Cellulophaga sp. L1A9: one gene and its partners. Each later gene encodes a partner of the first gene's protein in a complex. Links are inferred from orthologs where the notes say so. Each region holds a gene or a part of one and is shown in the gene's direction. Other genes may lie near its edges. The genes, in order: tsaD, tsaE and tsaB.

The links.
Region 2: the proteins of tsaD (region 1) and tsaE are in contact, whole or in part, in a crystal structure (PDB 6N9A), measured with the Thermotoga maritima proteins. The link is inferred for Cellulophaga sp. L1A9 from one-to-one orthologs. Residues at the interface, in WP_004082750.1 of Thermotoga maritima: Cys10, Asp11, Arg49, His50, Leu82, Gly84, Gly135, Gly136, Glu154, Thr155, Leu156, Asp157, Asp158, Ser159, Glu162, Asp165, Lys166, Arg169, Leu170, Tyr175, Lys213, Thr214, Leu217, Tyr218, Gln221, Arg222, Asn324; in WP_004082108.1 of Thermotoga maritima: Leu37, Gly38, Lys46, Lys57, Val59, Lys60, Ser61, Thr63, Phe64, Thr65, Leu66, Met67, Val69, Pro71, Tyr82, Arg83, Leu84, Asp86, Asp88, Phe89, Asp93, Ile128, Asp130, Glu131, Arg134.
Region 3: the proteins of tsaD (region 1) and tsaB are in contact, whole or in part, in a solved structure (PDB 4WQ4), measured with the Escherichia coli proteins. The link is inferred for Cellulophaga sp. L1A9 from one-to-one orthologs.

What each region holds. Positions count from the first base shown.
Region 1 is NZ_CP047027.1:3,554,784-3,557,906, reverse strand. Bases 114-3,073 are described here. They hold tsaD (tRNA (adenosine(37)-N6)-threonylcarbamoyltransferase complex transferase subunit TsaD), read left to right. Parts: upstream 114-1,054; coding sequence 1,055-2,092; downstream 2,093-3,073. Other genes in these bases: GQR94_RS15750 (16S rRNA (uracil(1498)-N(3))-methyltransferase), read left to right, coding at 2,444-3,073; GQR94_RS15755 (TfoX/Sxy family protein), read left to right, coding at 2,092-2,430; GQR94_RS15765 (translocation/assembly module TamB domain-containing protein), read right to left, coding at 114-916. Also shown: more of GQR94_RS15765, read right to left, coding at 1-113; more of GQR94_RS15750, read left to right, coding at 3,074-3,123.
Region 2 is NZ_CP047027.1:4,934,102-4,937,099, forward strand. Bases 124-2,958 are described here. They hold tsaE (tRNA (adenosine(37)-N6)-threonylcarbamoyltransferase complex ATPase subunit type 1 TsaE), read left to right. Parts: upstream 124-1,251; coding sequence 1,252-1,665; downstream 1,666-2,958. Other genes in these bases: GQR94_RS21770 (hypothetical protein), read right to left, coding at 124-743; GQR94_RS21780 (hypothetical protein), read left to right, coding at 2,141-2,671; GQR94_RS21785 (alanine dehydrogenase), read left to right, coding at 2,744-2,958. In the rest of the region: more of GQR94_RS21770, read right to left, coding at 1-123; more of GQR94_RS21785, read left to right, coding at 2,959-2,998. UniProt on the Escherichia coli protein: Required for the formation of a threonylcarbamoyl group on adenosine at position 37 (t(6)A37) in tRNAs that read codons beginning with adenine.
Region 3 is NZ_CP047027.1:2,584,532-2,587,664, forward strand. Bases 76-3,045 are described here. They hold tsaB (tRNA (adenosine(37)-N6)-threonylcarbamoyltransferase complex dimerization subunit type 1 TsaB), read left to right. Parts: upstream 76-1,208; coding sequence 1,209-1,883; downstream 1,884-3,045. Other genes in these bases: GQR94_RS11190 (TolC family protein), read left to right, coding at 76-1,114; GQR94_RS11200 (mechanosensitive ion channel family protein), read right to left, coding at 1,886-2,704; GQR94_RS11205 (dodecin family protein), read right to left, coding at 2,893-3,045. Outside these bases: more of GQR94_RS11190, read left to right, coding at 1-75; more of GQR94_RS11205, read right to left, coding at 3,046-3,093. UniProt on the Escherichia coli protein: Required for the formation of a threonylcarbamoyl group on adenosine at position 37 (t(6)A37) in tRNAs that read codons beginning with adenine.

The sequences.
Region 1 (3,123 bases):
TTATTTGCGCCTCCATTACAAATGGATTATCGCTCTTAAATAAATTTTTGAAATTAAAATCTCCACGCACTCCTGTATTGTCTGAAGTAAGGAATAAATCATCTAAGCTTAAATCATTTAAAACACCACTAAAATGAGAAGAAAAATAAGCCTCTTTATTTCTTCCAAATTCATTATACAAATGGTTTATTTCATTAAACGAGAGTTTGGAGTCTACGAAGTCTGCCGTGAATTTCACTTTATTCACAAAGTCTAAGAAATCACCAGGCCCATAATCCATTATTAAATTCCCTTTCAATTCTGATTCAGTAGATTTTATTTCTAAGGCATCGAAGGTCATTTGTTCTTTCGTATACTTAAAAGAAGTAGCCATATGTTCTACCTGTAAGTCCCGTTTACTTTTAAATGAAAGGTTTTTAATATTTGTGGTGACCTCTGGACCTAGTATTTTTAATTCTTCCGCATCAATACTTAGATCCGTAAAATTTAAAACAGCAGGACTTTCTAGATTTTCATCTATAAAAGTGAATTTACTATTCTCGATAAGTACGTCTGTAGCTGTAAATAAAAAAGGTGGTGTTCCCGGATCTCTTGGTTTACCATCATCGAGTTTTGCTATAAAAACATTGATATTGGAAGTGGTTTCACCTTTATAGGTTTTTAGCTTAAAGTTAAGGTCATCTATCGTAATGGCACCAAACTCCAAATTACCATTAATTAAGTTTCTAATACTCAAAATTGAAGTATTTAGCTTCTTAACGTAAAAAAGTGTGTCTTTTTGATAATCTTTAATATACACCCCTTTTAAATCAGTATCCCAAGTAATAAAAGAAACTTTGAGCTTATCTAGAGAAATATCTGTTTTATAGGTGTCATTGATAGACTTGGTAACCTTTGCGGCTAATGAGGTTTGCACTATCGGAAGCGAAAAAACAAGCGTCGTCAAAACACAGATAATAAAAATTACCAGCAGGAAGCGAACTATTATTTTACCCAGTTTTTTGATAGGACTATTATGTTTTATCTTTGCACTCCAATTATTATTCCAATTTGCATGGAAAACGAAACAATTTATATACTTGCCATTGAGTCTTCTTGTGATGACACATCTGCTGCTGTTTTACACAACAACAAAAGACTCAGTAACGTAGTAGCAACCCAAAAAATTCATGAAGAATATGGCGGTGTTGTTCCCGAACTTGCGTCAAGAGCACACCAACAAAACATAGTTCCCGTAGTTCATCAAGCGTTAGCTAAGGCAAATATCGATAAAAAACAGTTATCCGCCATAGCTTTTACACGCGGACCTGGACTTATGGGCTCATTATTAGTAGGAACCTCTTTTGCAAAGTCATTAGCACTGGGTTTAAACATCCCATTAATTGAGGTAAATCATATGCAAGCGCATATTTTAGCGCATTTTATTGAAGAAGAAAACAGCAAAAAACCAAGCTTTCCTTTTTTAGCAATGACCATCAGTGGTGGGCATACTCAAATTGTTCTTGTTCGCGATTATTTTGATATGGAAATTTTAGGACAAACTCTTGATGATGCCGTTGGCGAAGCCTTTGACAAATCTGCCAAAATTCTAGGCTTGCCATATCCTGGCGGCCCATTAATTGATAAGTATGCGCAATTAGGAAATCCTAAAGCATTCCCGTTTCCCAAACCCAAAGTAGGCGGACTCAATTTTAGTTTCAGTGGCTTAAAAACTAGTATTCTTTACTTCTGCCAAAAACAGGTAAAAGAAAACCCTAATTTCTTAATAGAAAATAGAGATGATATTTGTGCTTCTATACAATATACCATAATAGATATTTTAATGTCTAAGCTTAAAAAAGCAGTAAAGGAAACTGGCGTAAAAAGTATAGCTATTGGCGGCGGAGTTTCTGCAAACTCGGGCATCCGAAAAGCACTTGTTGAAGCAGAACAAAAATATGGCTGGAAAACCTACATTCCTAAATTTGAATATTGCACAGATAATGCCGCAATGATTGGTATTGTTGGGTATTTAAAATATAAAGAGAAGATGTTTTCTAATCAACATATCAGTGCAAAAGCCCGTTATGTGCTTACGGAGTCTGAAAAATAATGGCTTATAATGAACAACTCTCTAAACGTATTGAAGCTTCCTTCAGGTGTTTTCCAAAGGAGATCTCTGAAGCAATCACACAAAAAAGAATGTTTGGGGGTGTTGTTTTTCTATACCAAGGAAAGATGGCAATAGGTGTTATCAAACAAGATCTAATGGTACGAGTTATTTCTTCAAAAATGGATGAGATCATGAAAAAAGAAGCAGTACGCCTTATGGACTTCACAAAGAAACCTGCCAAAGAATATATTTATGTAAGCTCAAAAGGTCTAAGGACTGAAGAAGAATTACAATTTTACATCGAACTTGGTTTAGAACACGCGCTAACTAAAATCTAATACACCCAAAAGCATGCAACTTTTTTACAATCCAGATATAAGTCAAGATATCCCCGAGTTTATTTTTCCAACAGAAGAGAGCAAACATATTGTAAAAGTACTCCGAAAAAAAGAGGGCGACTTATTACATCTCACCAATGGAAAAGGATATCTTTTTGAAGCTGAAATTTTACGCGCAGATTTACGTAAATGCGCTGTAAAAATAACCAAAGAAACCTACTATAAAAAAAACAGTCCAGCGTTACATTTAGTAGTAGCACCTACAAAAATGAATGACCGTTATGAATGGTTTTTAGAGAAAGCTACAGAAATTGGCATCACAGAAATAACACCTATTATTTGTGATAATTCAGAACGCAAAGTTTTAAAACTAGACCGCATGGAAAAGGTCTTGCAATCTGCCATGAAGCAATCGTTACAGTATCATCTGCCAAAATTAAACGAACCCATTAGCGCTAAAACATTTATAACACAAAACAATCCCAACACCAACAAAGAGCAACAATTCTTTATAGCACATTGTGAAGAAACTGAAAAAATAGATCTAAAAGAGCGATTAACTCCTGGCAGTAATGCGTTGATACTTATTGGTCCTGAAGGAGATTTTAGTACGCCTGAAATAGAATTAGCCTTAAATTTAGGCTACACACCTGTTTCTTTAGGAGAAAACCGACTTAGAACAGAAACAGCTGC
Region 2 (2,998 bases), 1.4 Mb from region 1 along the record:
TTTAAAGCTTTCAACTGACTAAAGTAATCTTCTTTGTCTAGAGTATTCTTGTCATTTCTGAGAAGTAATAATTCTTTGATTAATCCATGCTCATTATTTCCCAAAACAGTAAGTTGTGTTAGTACCTCCTGAACCTCTTCTTCTATATCTTCATTTAAAACATCGTTCTTACTCTTATATTTTATAATTTGGTTTAACAATATAAAAGTCAGTATTACAGGAATCATTATGGGCAATGATGTTAATAACTCATGCTCATCTAATTTAGTATTAGAATTATCTAAAATTGTAAACATTTGAAATACCACAACAATTAGGTTTATAAATATACCCCACTTCAAAATATTATTAGTGGTGTAAAACCAGGTAGCCAAAAGTACTATATAGAAGAGTTTAGTAAAAAAATAATACCCAAAGAGTTTTACATGCGCAAACCCTGTGTTGTAATGAAATGTTCCTAATCGCAAAATTCCATCAAGATCATCAGGAATAAAATTATAGATATATAGCATACAAGGAGTTAAAACCACTAGAACAGCTATAAAATAACCTGTTTTACCGTTTGATTTATTTCCATGTTTAAACAATGGTAATTTATTATTGTATAATAGATGCATTTCTAATTTCCTAACTTCTTCAATAAGCGTATTTTTCTCGTTTATGGAAGTTGTTTTAGCTGCTTTATCAGTGAGCCATCGGCTCTTTAAATCAAATATTCTTTTCTCTTTAAAATTAGTTTTCAATAATTTTAACATATCATAGGTCAATATTTGAATAAACGTGACTTTAAATATTTTAGATCTCCTATATACAAGGTGCAATAAAATACTGTAACAAACACCTAAGCCACAGCCCACAAAATAAATGTTCTGTTCAACCTCTAATTCTTGGACAATAATTTGATTTAATTGAAATACAAAATAAATGATTGTTGGAAGTATTAAACACCTCCACCAATTTGATATTGTTAGAAACCAAATACTAAGTATTACAATGACATAAAATTTCCCAAATAAGAAATAGATTAAATATTCTGCATTTTTAAAATGTTGAATTTCATAGGAAAAAAACCATAAATCTAATATCGTAGTTCTTGGAAACAATAAATATATATACAGTAAAACCGGTAAACAAAATACCAAAATAGCCAAAAGTAAATTCAGCTTTAATAATTTCTTAGGTATAATTTTCAATAGGGAACTTTTTTGCCATAAATATATACCTTAAAATTGTATGTTCTAAAAATATGATATGAATAAGGAATATAGACAAGAGGAAATTAAAGAAATAGCGAAATTAATTATTGAAAACTCGCCTTCAAAAAAAATATGTTTTCATGGCGAAATGGGTGCAGGTAAAACAACTTTAATAAAAGCTATTGTAAAAGAACTTGGCGGCCATGGAGAAGCAAGCAGTCCTACTTTTGGAATTGTCAATGAATATAGTGATGCTCAAAACAATACTCTAGCGTATCATTTTGATTTTTACAGATTAAATGACGAATCTGAAGCCTTAGATTTTGGCGTGGAAGATTACCTGTATTCCAATCATTGGGTTTTTATGGAATGGCCAGACAAAATTGGTAGTTTAATTCCAGAAGATGCTACTCACCTCTCTATTTCTATACTAGATACAAGCACCAGAATGCTTCAAATTCCGTCTTAATACCTTTCGCTATACTCATGCCCAATATGCAAAAAAATAAGTACATCGCTTAGGCCTTGTTTTTGTTATGTTTTTTCCGTTAAAAAAAATTTTATCGACAATGTGTAGGTTTTTAATGTTAAAATACTTAATTTAACATTGTGAGAAGATATTTAATTAGGTGTTTTCTTACATTTAAATCAAAATCAAATAAAAACCAACTAAATTTATTTTACGATGAACACAAAAAAATCCCTCCTAGCAATCGCAGCAATCGCATTATTCGCATTATCTTCTTGTACTTCTACAAGTTCAACTGATGATGATAAATTATATGAGATAAACTCAGTCGATAAGGCCGAAATCAAAATTCTTCCTCAAGGATAAAAATTAAATTATTTCGTTAAAGCAACTCAATTTTATTGAGTTGCTTTTTTGTATACAATATTTTCAAATATTTAAAGTTTAAAGTACTATCCTAGTACTAGAGACATTTATGAGCACCGAAAAAAAAAAAATTAGAAAAAAATTACTAATCGAAGGTTTGCTAGCTTTATTCATCTCACTATCAGTCTTATTCTTTTACAGCTACAAGTATTTACCTTCAAGCCCAGATATAAAAACTTGGAATTTCTTAGGAGTTCCAATAACTCAAAATGGTTATGGTAACATAAAAATTGCCGTTTGGTATTATTTAAATAAAATAATACCATTATACCTATTAACTATTTGGTTTATAACTTGCAAAAACTGGTGGTACCATGCTATTTTAATCCCAATTGCCATGTATGCTTTCCAATTATTTTCTTCTATTTATGGTGAGTCTTTAAAAGTTGACGAAAACGAATTGCTTTATTTATTGGGCGTCTGTATGATTATCATACCCATAGTATATTTTATTCGCGTAAAATTATTTGATAAACATGTACACGGCATAGATCTAGATGCTATTGATGCAGAACTAAAAGAATATAAGGAAAGAGAACGCCTGCAAAAAGAAAAAGACCTAAAGGGTAAAAAGTTGTAAATTTGCTTTTACTATTATTTTAATAGTGCTAGTTTGTCAATTTTCATTGACTAATTTTTATATTTACAGCAAATGGATAAACCAACGTCGCCCTTTAGCAAACAACAGTTACTTCCGCAAGAAGAAACCCTTGAAGTATTACGCCAAAAAGGAGAACTCTTCATTGGAATTCCTAAAGAAAATCAATACCAAGAAAAACGTATTTGCTTAACTCCCGATGCCGTAAATGCGATTACCGCAAACGGACATCGCGTACTTTTGGAAGCAGGAGCTGGCGAAGGGGCTAATTTTACAGATATAGAATACACCAATGCAGGTGCAGAAATT
Region 3 (3,133 bases), 970 kb from region 1 along the record:
TAATCCAACGAATAATTTACCAACGAATACCACTACGTTTAATGTTAGCGGAAGTTTGTCGTCTAACATAACATTGTTTAATGGTTTAAGGAATGTACATCGTTATAATCGTGCAAAATTAAATGCTATTTCCTTTCAATATCGTTTAGATGATTTAAAGGACGATATTCGTTTAAGTGTAGTAAATGCTTATCTGCAGGTATTGTCTAACAAAGAGTCTTTAATTGTCTTTAAAGCGCAATATTCAGTTACGCAACAAGACTTATTGCGTACAAAAGAATTAGTAGATGCTGGTGTGGTGGCACGTGGAGATTTACTGCAAATTGAAGCAACTGCAGCTACGCAAGAACAACAAATCGTAAACGCTGAAAATCTAATTTTAATTTCCAGAATTAATTTAGCACAATTATTACAAATTACCGATTACGAAAACTTTGATATTGCGGATGAAACTTTTGAGATTCCACCGTCAGAAGTTTTAACAAACACACCTAGAGTAATTTACGAGAAAGCGTTAACGTTTAGGAATGATATTAAATTTTCAGAAATGGATATTGAATTAGCCGAAAAAGATCTTAAAATTAGTAAAGGAGCATTACTTCCCACACTAAGCGGTTTTTTTAATTATGGCTCTAGATATTCTGATGCTACACAACTTTTAGATGGAACCAATAATCTTTATAACCCATCTTTTAAGGATCAACTTTGGATTTTTGACGGTTTGGCTTATGGAGCGCAATTAAGCATTCCTATATTTAATGGCTTTACTGTAAAAAACAATATTAAACGATCAAAAATAGGTGTAGACCGCGCAAAAAATCAATTAGAACAAGATAAATTAGCGTTGGAGACTACCGTTAATCAGGCTTATGTTGATGTAACGAGTTTTTCTAAGGCCTATGAAGCAGCGGAAAAAACAGTGGAGGCTAATCGCTTAGCGTTTGAGTATTCTAAAGAGCGTTTTGATGTAGGGTTGATGAATGCTTTTGATTATAGCCAAGCACAATCTAGAGTAGATGATGCAGAGGCCCAGTTAGTACGTACCAAGTATGATTATATTTTAAGGCTTAAAATTTTAGAATTTTATTTTGGAATACCTATTACGTTAGATTAAAAGAGAGACAAAACAATAGAGTAGAAGATTCATAATTCATTATGGATCTTTTTTTGTTTTAAATTTCGTAGTTGCATGTATCTTTGCAAGTATTATGGCAATACTTTTAAATTTAGAAACAGCAACTACAAATTGTTCCGTAAGCATTGCGGATAATGGAACGCTTTTAGCAATCAAGGAGTTTGACAGCGCAGATTATTCTCATGCAGAACAATTGCATGTATTCATAGAAGAGGCTTTAGAAATGGCGTCATTGAATTTAAAGGATTTAGAAGGTATAGCGGTAAGTAAAGGACCTGGGTCGTATACTGGCTTGCGTATAGGTGTTTCTGCGGCAAAAGGCTTGTGTTTTGCACTAGATCTTCCTTTGATCGCGATTCCTACGTTAGAAAGCATGGCTTGTCAAGCCAATACCAATGAGGTAAGTTTTGTGATTCCTGTTTTAGATGCGCGCCGTATGGAAGTGTACTCTAGTGTTTTTAATCAAAATTTAGAGGAGATTAGAGAAACCAAAGCTGAAATTATTGATGAAAATTCATTTCAGGATTATGCAGTAAAAGGTAAGGTGCTAATTTTAGGGAATGGAGCTCAGAAGTGTAAAGAGACTTTAATTCACCCTAATTTTAGTTTTGATACTACAGTAGTGCCTTCAGCAAAAGAAATGGCAATGCTCTCCTATAAAAAGTTCAAAGAAAACAACGTTGAGAATGTTGCTTACTTTGAACCTTATTATTTAAAAGACTTTATTCTACTAAAGAAGAAAGCTTAAATTTATTTGTTATACTGAACCACTTGTGGGAATGGAATTTCAATACCTTCTGCATCAAACCTAAGTTTTGTTTCTTCCATTACGTAGAAGTGTGCTTCCCAGAAATCTGAATTCTTAGCCCAGAAACGCAAGGTAAGATTTACAGAGCTTTCTGCCAGTTCATCCACATAAACTGCAGGAGCAGGATCCTCAAAAATAGTTTCGTAATCCGCACAAATTTTTAAAAGAATTTCTTTTGCTTTTTTCAAATCTGAACCATATCCTATACCAATAGAAATTTTATCTCTACGGGTTTCTTGAGCATTATAATTAGTAATGTTGTTGTTGGATAATTGCCCATTAGGAACAATTACAATTTGATTTCCGAAGGTGCTTAATTTGGTAGTGAATATCGATATTTCTTTTACGGTACCATCTACGCCTTGAGCAGCAATAAAATCGCCAACTTTAAAAGGCTTAAATATTAGAATTAATACTCCGCCGGCAAAATTTGCTAGAGAACCTTGCAGTGCTAAACCAATAGCAAGTCCCGCAGCACCAATTATAGCCACTAAAGAAGAAGATTGCACGCCTAATTGCGTAATAACAAGAACAAATAAGGTTATTTTTAATCCAATGCTTATAAGGCTTTGTAAGAAGCTTTCTAAAGAGGGATCATAATCTTGTTTTATGAAAAATTTACGGACCATTTTATTGACTACTTTAATCAGCCATAAACCAATTATAAAGATCACTATAGCAAGAATTAAATTAGGGAGTGCAGCCCAGATCCAATTAATGGCATTATCTATATGTTCTTGATAATCTGTAAGTTTTTCCATAGTACTGTTTTAATATATTGTAATTTATTTGTCTTGGCAAAGTAACTTAATAGAAGTTTAAAATCCTATCATATCGTTGTATTACGGCAAAAGTTGTCTTATTAGCGTCATTTATACGGTTCATGTAATTTCAAAGCATAAAAAAAGCGCATAAAATGCGCTTTTAATACTATTATTTAAAATAGGTACTATTTTATTTCAAAGGTGATTTTTACATTCACTCTAAAATCTTTTACTTCGCCGTCTTCTACAGAAGCACTTTGCTCGTTAACGTATACAGAACGAATATTTTTCACACTTTTTGATGCTTGAGCTACTGCTTTTTTAGTTGCATCTTCCCAGCTTTTTTCTGAATTTGCTAATACTTCAATTACTTTTAAAATTGCCATAATGATTTTAATTTTGTGTTTCCTTAAAAGTAAGAAATTT